DNA from 3 places in the Phytobacter sp. V69 genome. Region 3 is predicted to be linked to each of the others. Evidence: predicted binding sites of a transcription regulator. Region 3 holds the regulator's gene; each other region holds the start of a gene.
What was found. The regulator Fur, encoded in region 3, represses iron uptake genes when iron is present. The targets are predictions, from matches to a motif close to ATAATAATGAGAACNACTATCAA.
Positions count from the first base shown of each region.

Region 1: a site for Fur is predicted at 1,178-1,200, ahead of bfd (bacterioferritin-associated ferredoxin). Genes of this name have one in related genera too.
Region 2: a site for Fur is predicted at 1,331-1,353, ahead of gpmA (2,3-diphosphoglycerate-dependent phosphoglycerate mutase). Genes of this name have one in related genera too.

Region 1 is NZ_CBFFRL010000067.1:16,097-19,376, forward strand. It holds gene ACSZPU_RS11700 (prepilin peptidase) at 1-416, shown strand, start outside; gene bfr (bacterioferritin) at 400-876, opposite strand; gene bfd (bacterioferritin-associated ferredoxin) at 949-1,143, opposite strand; gene tuf (elongation factor Tu) at 1,328-2,512, opposite strand; gene fusA (elongation factor G) at 2,583-3,280, opposite strand, start outside.
Region 2 is NZ_CBFFRL010000061.1:4,489-7,768, forward strand. It holds gene aroG (3-deoxy-7-phosphoheptulonate synthase AroG) at 1-366, shown strand, start outside; gene gpmA (2,3-diphosphoglycerate-dependent phosphoglycerate mutase) at 551-1,303, opposite strand; gene galM (galactose-1-epimerase) at 1,511-2,551, opposite strand; gene galK (galactokinase) at 2,545-3,280, opposite strand, start outside.
Region 3 is NZ_CBFFRL010000032.1:25,379-28,658, forward strand. It holds gene chiP (chitoporin ChiP) at 1-480, shown strand, start outside; gene chiQ (ChiQ/YbfN family lipoprotein) at 501-833, shown strand; gene fur (ferric iron uptake transcriptional regulator) at 931-1,383, opposite strand; gene fldA (flavodoxin FldA) at 1,674-2,204, opposite strand; gene ybfE (LexA regulated protein) at 2,354-2,647, opposite strand; gene ybfF (esterase) at 2,779-3,280, opposite strand, start outside.

The sequences.
Region 1 (3,280 bases), on a different contig from region 3:
GCCTGGGCCTGTTACCAGACCGTTTCACCTGCCCTCTTCTGTGGGCCGGTCTGATGTATTTTAGCTGGTGCAATCCGATGCTGCTGCAGGAAAAGGTATTGGGGGCCATCGCAGGATACGCAGGCTTCGCTGCACTCTATTGGGGGTACCGGCTCCTGCGTGGTCAGGAAGGACTCGGCTATGGCGATGTTAAATTTCTGGCAGCTCTGGGGGCCTGGCACGGTTGGGAAGTGTTACCCATTCTGGTCTTCTCTGCCGCATTGCTCGCGTTGTGCCTGACTTGTCTTCTTGCGCTCAAATCCCGAAATACGCAGGCAATAAAAAACCCGCTGCCCTTTGGTCCATTTCTGGCGGGTGCGGGTTTGATTACAGGTTACCAGACGAGCTTTATTTCGATGGTTAACTTTCAACTTTGATTTGCGACTGGAGATAGTTTTGCAAACCAAGCTTACCGATAAGATCCAGCTCGGTTTCCAGCCAGTCAATATGGCCTTCTTCGTCGGCCAGAATTTCAATCATCATGTCCCGGCTGACGTAGTCATGTACGCTGTCAGAGTAGGCAATCGCCTCGCGCAAATCCTTCGCGCCATCCAGCTCCAGTCGTAAATCAGACTGCAGCATCTCCTCGACGTCTTCGCCGATACCAAGTTTGCCTAGATCTTGCAGGTTCGGAATGCCTTCAAGAAACAAAATACGCTCGATATACTTATCGGCGTGTTTCATTTCATCGATGGATTCGTGATATTCAACATCATTAAGGCGCATCAGGCCCCAGTTTTTGAACATTCTCGCATGGAGAAAATACTGGTTGATTGCGACAAGCTCGTTTCCCAATAACTTATTGAGATAATTTATAACTTTGACATCACCTTTCATTATATAGTCCCTCCGCTTCCACTCATTGAAGCGTAGATCGGGCTACAGGGAAGTCAAAAAAAAGCAGAAGGCTCAGGCGGTTTCTTTATATTCCGGGATCTGCAGCAACTCATCCTGCATTATTTCGCGAGCAGCACAGACACACTTACCACATTGATTTCCAACAGGAATGAATTTACGCAGTTGCTGAAAAGATTGGGGGTGAAACTGGCGTACAGCCTGGCGAATTTTTTTATCACTCACACCATTACACAAACAAACGTACATAATCACTCCCGTTCAATTTATGCGCAAAGTGTAAATGAGAATAGTTATGATTACAATAGCACAACGCTATTTGCGCGGCGGGATGACAACAAAATAATGCGAGAAAATATGACAACAGCCAATCGACAGACAGCAAAAAGGGCGCCAAAGCGCCCTTTTCAATTCGAAACTAATTAACGAGTAATTAGCCCAGAACTTTAGCTACAACGCCCGCGCCTACAGTACGGCCGCCTTCACGGATTGCGAAACGCAGACCGTCGTCCATCGCGATCGGGTGGATCAGGGTAACAACCATTTTGATGTTGTCGCCCGGCATTACCATCTCAACGCCTTCCGGCAGTTCGATGGTGCCAGTCACGTCAGTTGTACGGAAGTAGAACTGCGGACGGTAGCCTTTGAAGAACGGAGTATGACGGCCGCCTTCATCTTTGGACAGTATATAAACTTCAGATTCGAATTTGGTGTGCGGCTTGATGGTGCCCGGCTTAGCCAGTACCTGACCACGTTCGATTTCTTCACGTTTGATACCACGCAGCAGAACACCAACGTTCTCACCAGCACGGCCTTCGTCCAGCAGTTTGCGGAACATTTCAACGCCGGTACAGGTAGACTTAGCGGTGTCTTTGATACCAACGATTTCAACTTCTTCGCCAACTTTGATGATACCGCGCTCTACACGACCGGTAACAACGGTACCACGACCGGAGATGGAGAATACGTCTTCGATCGGCAGCAGGAACGGCTTGTCAATCGCACGTTCTGGTTCCGGAATGTAAGAATCCAGGTAGCCAGCCAGTTCGATGATTTTCGCTTCCCACTCAGCTTCGCCTTCCAGCGCTTTCAGAGCAGAACCACGAACGATCGGGGTGTCGTCGCCCGGGAAATCGTACTGAGACAGAAGTTCACGAACTTCCATTTCTACCAGTTCCAGCAGCTCTTCGTCATCAACCATGTCACATTTATTCAGGAACACGATGATGTACGGAACGCCTACCTGACGACCCAGCAGGATGTGCTCACGAGTCTGCGGCATCGGGCCGTCAGTCGCAGCAACAACCAGGATCGCGCCGTCCATCTGCGCAGCGCCGGTGATCATGTTTTTAACATAGTCGGCGTGGCCCGGGCAGTCTACGTGCGCGTAGTGGCGGATCGCGGTATCGTATTCAACGTGAGAGGTGTTGATGGTGATACCACGTGCTTTTTCTTCCGGCGCGTTATCGATCTGATCGAATGCACGAGCCTGGCCACCGTAAGTTTTGGACAGAACGGTAGTGATTGCAGCAGTCAGGGTAGTTTTACCGTGGTCAACGTGGCCGATGGTGCCGACGTTAACGTGCGGTTTTGTACGTTCAAATTTTTCTTTAGACACGGCTATATTCCTTACTATAGTGCCCTCCCCTTATGGAGAGAGCACGGGACTTTGGTTTTAACCCTGCGGCTTATTTACCACGGGCTTCGATTACGGCCTGAGCAACGTTGTTCGGGGCATCATCATACTTCAGGAATTCCATAGTGTATGATGCGCGACCTTTGGTCAGAGAACGCAGCTGAGTTGCGTATCCGAACATTTCAGACAGCGGTACTTCAGCGTGGATCTTAACGCCAGTCACTTCGGATTCCTGACCGCGCAACATACCGCGACGACGGCTCAAGTCACCAATTACGTCACCAGTGTTCTCTTCCGGAGTCTCTACTTCAACCTTCATGATCGGTTCAAGCAGAACTGGTTTTGCTTTCTTAAAGCCTTCTTTAAAGGCAATAGACGCAGCCAGTTTAAACGCCAGTTCAGAGGAGTCAACGTCGTGGTAAGAACCGAAGTGCAGACGAATACCCATGTCTACTACCGGGTAACCAGCCAGCGGACCAGATTTCAGCTGTTCCTGAATGCCTTTATCAACGGCCGGGATGTATTCGCCAGGAATTACACCACCTTTAATGTCGTTGATGAACTCGTAACCTTTCGGATTTGAGCCCGGCTCCAGCGGGTACATGTCGATAACAACATGACCGTACTGACCACGACCACCAGACTGTTTCGCGTGTTTACCTTCAACATCGGTAACTTTCTGACGAATCGCTTCACGGTAAGCAACCTGAGGTTTACCTACGTTCGCTTCAACGTTGAATTCACGTTTCA
Region 2 (3,280 bases), on a different contig from region 3:
CACATTATCCTGCGTGGCGGCAAAGAGCCGAACTACAGCGCATCGCATGTTGCGCAAGTGAAGCAAGGACTGGAGAAAGCCGGTCTGGCAGCGCAGGTAATGATCGATTTCAGCCATGCCAACTCGAGCAAGCAGTTTAAAAAGCAGATGGACGTGGGAACTGACGTTTGTGCTCAGGTCGCCGGTGGCGAAAATGCCATTATGGGCGTGATGATTGAAAGCCATCTGGTAGAAGGCAATCAGAGCCTGGAGAGCGGCGAGCCGCTGGTCTATGGCAAGAGCGTGACCGATGCCTGTATTGGCTGGGAAGACACGGAAACTGTGTTGCGTCAGTTGGCAGAGGCAGTAAAAGCCCGCCGCAAATAAATACACTTCATCCTTTGGCCTGTCTCTTTGTTGGCCGCACTCAGAAACCCCAGTCACATAGTTAGCTATGCTCCTGGGGATTTCTTCCTTTGCCGCCTCGACACAGCCTCAAATGATTTTGTGTATTGGCCCCGCAAAGAAAAAAGCGTGGATTGCTCCACGCTTTTTTATGCAAAACGAAAAATTACTTCGCTTTACCCTGGTTTGCTACTGCCGCCGCTTTCGCCGCGATTTCGTCAGCATTGCCCAGGTAGTAGTGTTTAACAGGTTTGAAGTTTTCGTCGAACTCGTACACCAGCGGCACGCCAGTTGGGATGTTCAGCTCAAGGATTTCGTCTTCGCCCATGTTGTCCAGGTATTTCACCAGCGCACGCAGGGAGTTACCGTGAGCGGCAATGATTACGCGCTCACCGCTTTTCAGGCGCGGCAGAATAGTTTCGTTCCAGTAAGGCACAACGCGTTCGATGGTCAGCGCCAGGCTTTCAGTCGTCGGCAGCTCTTTCTCGGTCAGTTTTGCATAACGCGGATCGTGACCCGGGAAACGCTCGTCATCTTTGGTCAGCTCCGGCGGGGTTACCGCGAAGCCGCGACGCCATTGTTTGACCTGCTCGTCACCGTATTTCTCAGCGGTTTCTGCTTTGTTCAGACCCTGCAGCGCACCGTAGTGGCGCTCGTTCAGTTTCCAGGACTTCTCAACCGGCAGCCAGGCCTGATCCAGTTCGTCCAGCACGTTCCACAGGGTGTGGATGGCACGTTTCAGCACAGAGGTATAAGCAAAGTCGAAGCTGAAGCCTTCGTCTTTCAGCAGTTTACCTGCCGCTTTTGCTTCGCCTACGCCTTTCTCTGACAGATCAACGTCGTACCAACCGGTGAAGCGGTTTTCGTTGTTCCACTGGCTTTCGCCGTGACGAACCAGAACCAGCTTAGTTACAGCCATACACTTACTCCTCATAAGCCTGATTGAATGATAACAATTCTCATTATATTGCCCGGGGATGACCCGCAGCAACGATTACCCTTAACCATAGCGAAAATAGTCGCGCAGTGTAAGATGCTTGTGAATCAGCCGTTACCATTTTGTCGATGACTGGCTGATAATTCAGCGAAATGGGCAAAAAAAACCCTCCAGGCGGAGGGTTGGTTATCAGGCGGGAATAAAGTGATATTCCGTCAGGCTGACATACTCATCGCCGGGTTGCAAAATACAGCTGCCGTGAGGGTAGTCCGGGCGGTTCGGGCTGTCGGGTAAAAACTCGCTTTCCAGCGCCAGACCCTGCCACGCGTTATAAACCGTGTTTCCGCGTGCCGGTGTCCCTTCAAGGAAATTGCCGGAGTAAAACTGCAGCGCCGGGGCAGAGGTATAGACGGACATTTGCAGCTTGTTATCCGCCGACCAGACCTGGGCCGCAGGCTGGCTGACATCGCCTTTGGCCTGTAGCAGGAACGCGTGATCGTAACCTTTCACTACGCGCTGATCGTCATCGCTTAAGAAATCACGATTCAGGGTTTTCGGCTGACGGAAATCAAAGCTGGTCTGGGCCACGTTTTTCAAGTCGCCAACTGGGATGCCCATGCTGTCAACCGGCAGGTATTCATCCGCCAGCAGTTGCAGCGTGTGGCTACGCACATCGCTCTGTTCACCGTTCAGGTTGAAATAGGCGTGGTTAGTCAGGTTCACCGGGCAAGGTTTATCGGTCGTCGCCCGATACTCGATAGCCAGCCGATTATCTTCGCCAAGACGATAAAGTACGCTGGCATTTACCAGACCGGGGAAGCCCTGATCCCCATCGGGAGAGGTCAGTGACAACAGCGCTTCGCTGTCATTTTGCCGCTCAATCTGCCAGCGGCGCTTATCAAAGCCTTCCGGCCCGCCGTGCAGCTGGTTTTCACCCTGACTTGACGCGAGCGCCCAGGTTTCCCCGCCGAGGATAAACTGACTTTTGGCGATACGGTTCGCGTAACGGCCAACCGATGCGCCCAGAAACGAGGCTTGGTGAATATAGTGCTCGGGCGTGGCGCAACCGAGCAGCGCTTCGCGCACCGAACCATCGGAAAGCGGCACCCGTGCTGAAAGCAGCGTGGCACCCCAGTCCATCACTGTCACCACCATCCCCGCGCTGTTGCGCAGGGTAATCAGGCGGAAGGGCAGTCCATCAGGCGCTGCCCCGGAAGATTCATTTAGCACTGTCCCGCTCCCTGTGAAGGTTTGCACACGTAGAACGTCTCTTTGATACCGGTTTTGGCTTCGTACTGTGTCTCTACGGCTTTTTTCACCGCCGGCACCAGCGCTTCTGGCACCAGTGCCACGATGCAGCCTCCGAATCCGCCGCCGGTCATGCGTACGCCGCCTTTATCGCCGATGGTGGCTTTGACGATCTCCACCAGGGTGTCGATTTGTGGCACGGTGATTTCGAAATCGTCACGCATAGAGGCATGGGACTCAGCCATCAGCACGCCCATCCGCTGCAGGTCACCTTTTTCCAGGGCGCTCGCCGCTTCCACGGTACGGGCGTTTTCGGTAAGCACGTGACGAACGCGTTTGGCAACAACCGGGTCCAGCTCATGGGCGACGGCGTTGAACTGATCGATATTCACGTCACGTAGCGCTTTTTCCTGGAAGAAACGCGCGCCGGTTTCACACTGTTCACGTCGGGTGTTGTACTCGCTGCCCACCAGCGTACGTTTGAAGTTGCTGTTAATGATGACGATGGAAACGCCATCCGGCATGGAGACCGCTTTGCTGCCCAGCGAGCGGCAGTCGATCAGCAGCGCGCTGCCTTTTTTACCCAGCGCGGAGATCAACTGGTCCATGATGCCGCAGTTACAGCCGACAAACTGGTTTTCCGCTTCCTGACCGTTGAGGGCAATTTGCGTGCCGTCGAGCGGCAGATGGTACAGCTGCTGGAACACGGTA
Region 3 (3,280 bases):
CGTCTTGAGGGAACCTGGGTTAAAGCCGATGGCCGCCAGGGCTATTTCAATTCACGTATGACGCCCCTCTACGGATCTTCCAATGGTCGCCTGGATATCTGGTGGGATAACCGTTCTGACTTCAACGCCCATAACGAAAAGTCGGTCTTTGTTGGTGCAATGTATGACCTGAAAGACTGGAATCTGCCGGGCTGGGCGGTAGGTGCATCGTATGTCTATGGCTGGGATGCGAAACCGTCCAATGTTTCTTCCGGAGACAAATACTACGATGCGGGGAATTCCATCAAAGAGTCGGCTTACAGCCTCGACCTGCTGTACACCGTGCAGGAAGGGATGGCAAAAGGCACCCTGTTTAAACTGCACTTTACCCAGTACGACAACCACTCCGATATCCCGAGCTGGGGCGGCGGGTATAACAACATCTTCCAGGACGAACGCGACGTGAAATTTATCGTCATTGCGCCGTTGAATATCTTCTGATGCGAGGGAATGCCATGACGATGAAACCAATACTGCTTGTTCTGATGACGCTGGGACTGGCTGCCTGCGTACAACAGCCACAGGCGCCAAAGGAAGATGCCCGCTTAAAAGAGGCTTACAGCGCCTGTATCAATACGGCTGAGGGCTCGCCGGAGAAAACGGCGGCCTGCAGAAGCGTGCTGGATGTACTGCGTAAAGAGAAAGCACACCAGCAATTCGCGGAACAAGAGAGTGTGCGCACGCTGGATTATCAGCAGTGTCTTGAAGCAACGCATACCGGTAACGGCCAGGCGGTAAAAGCGCGTTGTGATCAGATCTGGCAGGAGATTCGCCAGCATAACGCGCTGAATTAACCGTGTGAGATAGCCCGCTTCGGCGGGCTTTTTTGTCTTTGCGATACGCAGAAATAAAAAAGCCAACCCGGAGGTTGGCTTTAGAGAGAAGCGAGGATTATTTATCCGTCGCTTCGTGCGCGTTATCGTCTGTACGGCAGTCACCCTCGGCACAGTGGCCATAGAGGTAGAGGCTGTGGTTAGTCAGACGAATACCGTGTCTGGATGCAATCTCACGCTGACGCGCTTCGATAGAGTCATCACTGAACTCGATCACTTTGCCGCAATCCAGGCAAATTAAGTGGTCGTGGTGATGTTGCTGCGTCAGCTCAAAGACGGATTTACCGCCTTCGAAATTATGGCGGGTCACGATCCCGGCATCATCGAACTGGTTGAGTACACGGTACACAGTCGCCAGCCCAATCTCTTCGCCCATGTCGATCAAGCGCTTATATAAATCTTCCGCACTGACATGGTGGTTCTCCGGCTCCTGAAGCACTTCCAGGATTTTTAACCGAGGAAGCGTGACTTTCAGGCCGGCCTTCTTTAATGCGGTATTGTTGTCAGTCATGCGGAATCTGTCCTGTTGCTAAACGATTCACTTCCCGTCGGGAAGCTACAAGGAATGCACCTGGGATAATGCGTCTCATTATAGAACTGCCATGCCTGAATGAAAACTGCAAGTCCTCAAGTAAAGTAAGCTTTTAAAACGTGGCAGCGCCAACAAAGTCCTTTTGCGTTACCCGTTTTAACCAGGGGCCATTGTACAGCGCTGGAGAAAAAAGTTAAAAAATTGTAGCAATTATTTCCATCGCTTTTATCTATTAATCAGGCGCAACCAGCAGGTTGCGCCAAACAACATCAGGCATTGATGATCTCTTGCAGGTGCAGCTCTTCAGAAATCTGTTTCACCCACTTGTCGACGCGACCAGCGGTCAGTTCCGGCTGACGGTCTTCGTCAATGGCCAGACCAACGAAGTGATCGTCATCTGCCAGGCCTTTGGACGCTTCGAAATGGTAACCTTCGGTCGGCCAGTGGCCTACGATGGTTGCGCCGCGCGGTTCAATGATGTCGCGGATAGTACCCAGCGCATCACAGAAGTACTCAGCATAGTCTTCCTGGTCGCCACAGCCAAACAGAGCAACCAGTTTGCCGTTAAAATCGATATCTTCCAGCGTCGGGAAAAAGTCATCCCAGTCACACTGTGCTTCACCATAATACCAGGTCGGAATGCCAAGCAGCAGGATGTCGTAACCTTCTAAATCCTCTTTGCTGCTTTTAGCAATGTCATGCACATCGGCAACTTCTTTACCAAGTTGAGCCTGGATCATCTTTGCGATGTTTTCGGTATTACCAGTATCGCTGCCGAAAAAAATGCCTGTGATTGCCATGAGTAAAATAACCTCTTGAAACTTAATGATATGGTGGTGGCGATTGGCCCACGGATAAGGGCAATCATAGCAGATCAGAGAAGCACGCGGAAACTGCAATCACGCAAGACTGCACTCTGTGCAACATGAAAGTGTATTTTTGCGATGAATTAGAGGATTTCCTGGTTGTTCAGCGCGTTAAGCTGAGCCAGTAACATCTCTTCAATCAATTCACTCCGGCTCATTTCGCGCGCGTCCGCCAGCGCGTTTAACGCGTCGACAGCCTCTGCGTTGAGTTTTAATTCGACGCGCTTAAGCCCACGAACTTTATCGCGTTTAAGCTGATTGCGCTTATTCACGCGCAATTGCTCGTCGCGAGAGAGCGGATTGGTTTTAGGACGTCCCGGGCGACGTTCATTCGCGAACAGATCTAGTGTCGTGCGGTCCGTTTGTTCTTTAGCCATGATTTAAGAATACTACGGGAAGTACAAGCAATCGGGTCATAGCCCGGGCTGATTAGCGCGCCATCATACATCAGCGATGCGGACACGCCAACGACCGGGCGCTTTCCGGCAACCGGTCGCCGGGTTTTTAATCAGTTTGTCTTTTCAGCGAGATAACGACGGATGGCGCGCAGAACCGCTTCCGGTTTTTCTGCATGCACCCAGTGCCCGGCTCCGGCTATCACATGCGCACGTGCCTGCGGGAATTGTTGCAGCAGTTCGCCACGATACTGTTCGGTGACATACGGCGAGTTACCGCCGGGGATAAAGAGCGCTGGATGGTTCCAGGCCGGTACCGTTTCCCAGCCCACGATATGGGGATATTGATCCCATAGTGCTGGCACATTGAAGCGCCACTCGCCGTCGACAAACGACTTGAGCAGGAACTGAATTACCCCTTCTTCATCTATATATTCGCGCATGACGACTGCCGCCTGCTGGCGTGTGGTGGCATTAGCCTCGGTTGCAGCGTTGATAGCGGCAAAAATTTCATCGTGGCGACGCACGTTATAGCTAACCGGGGCGATGTCGATAGCGACAAGCTTATCGATGCGTTCCGGTGCCAGTGCGGTAAATGCCATAACGGCTTTCCCG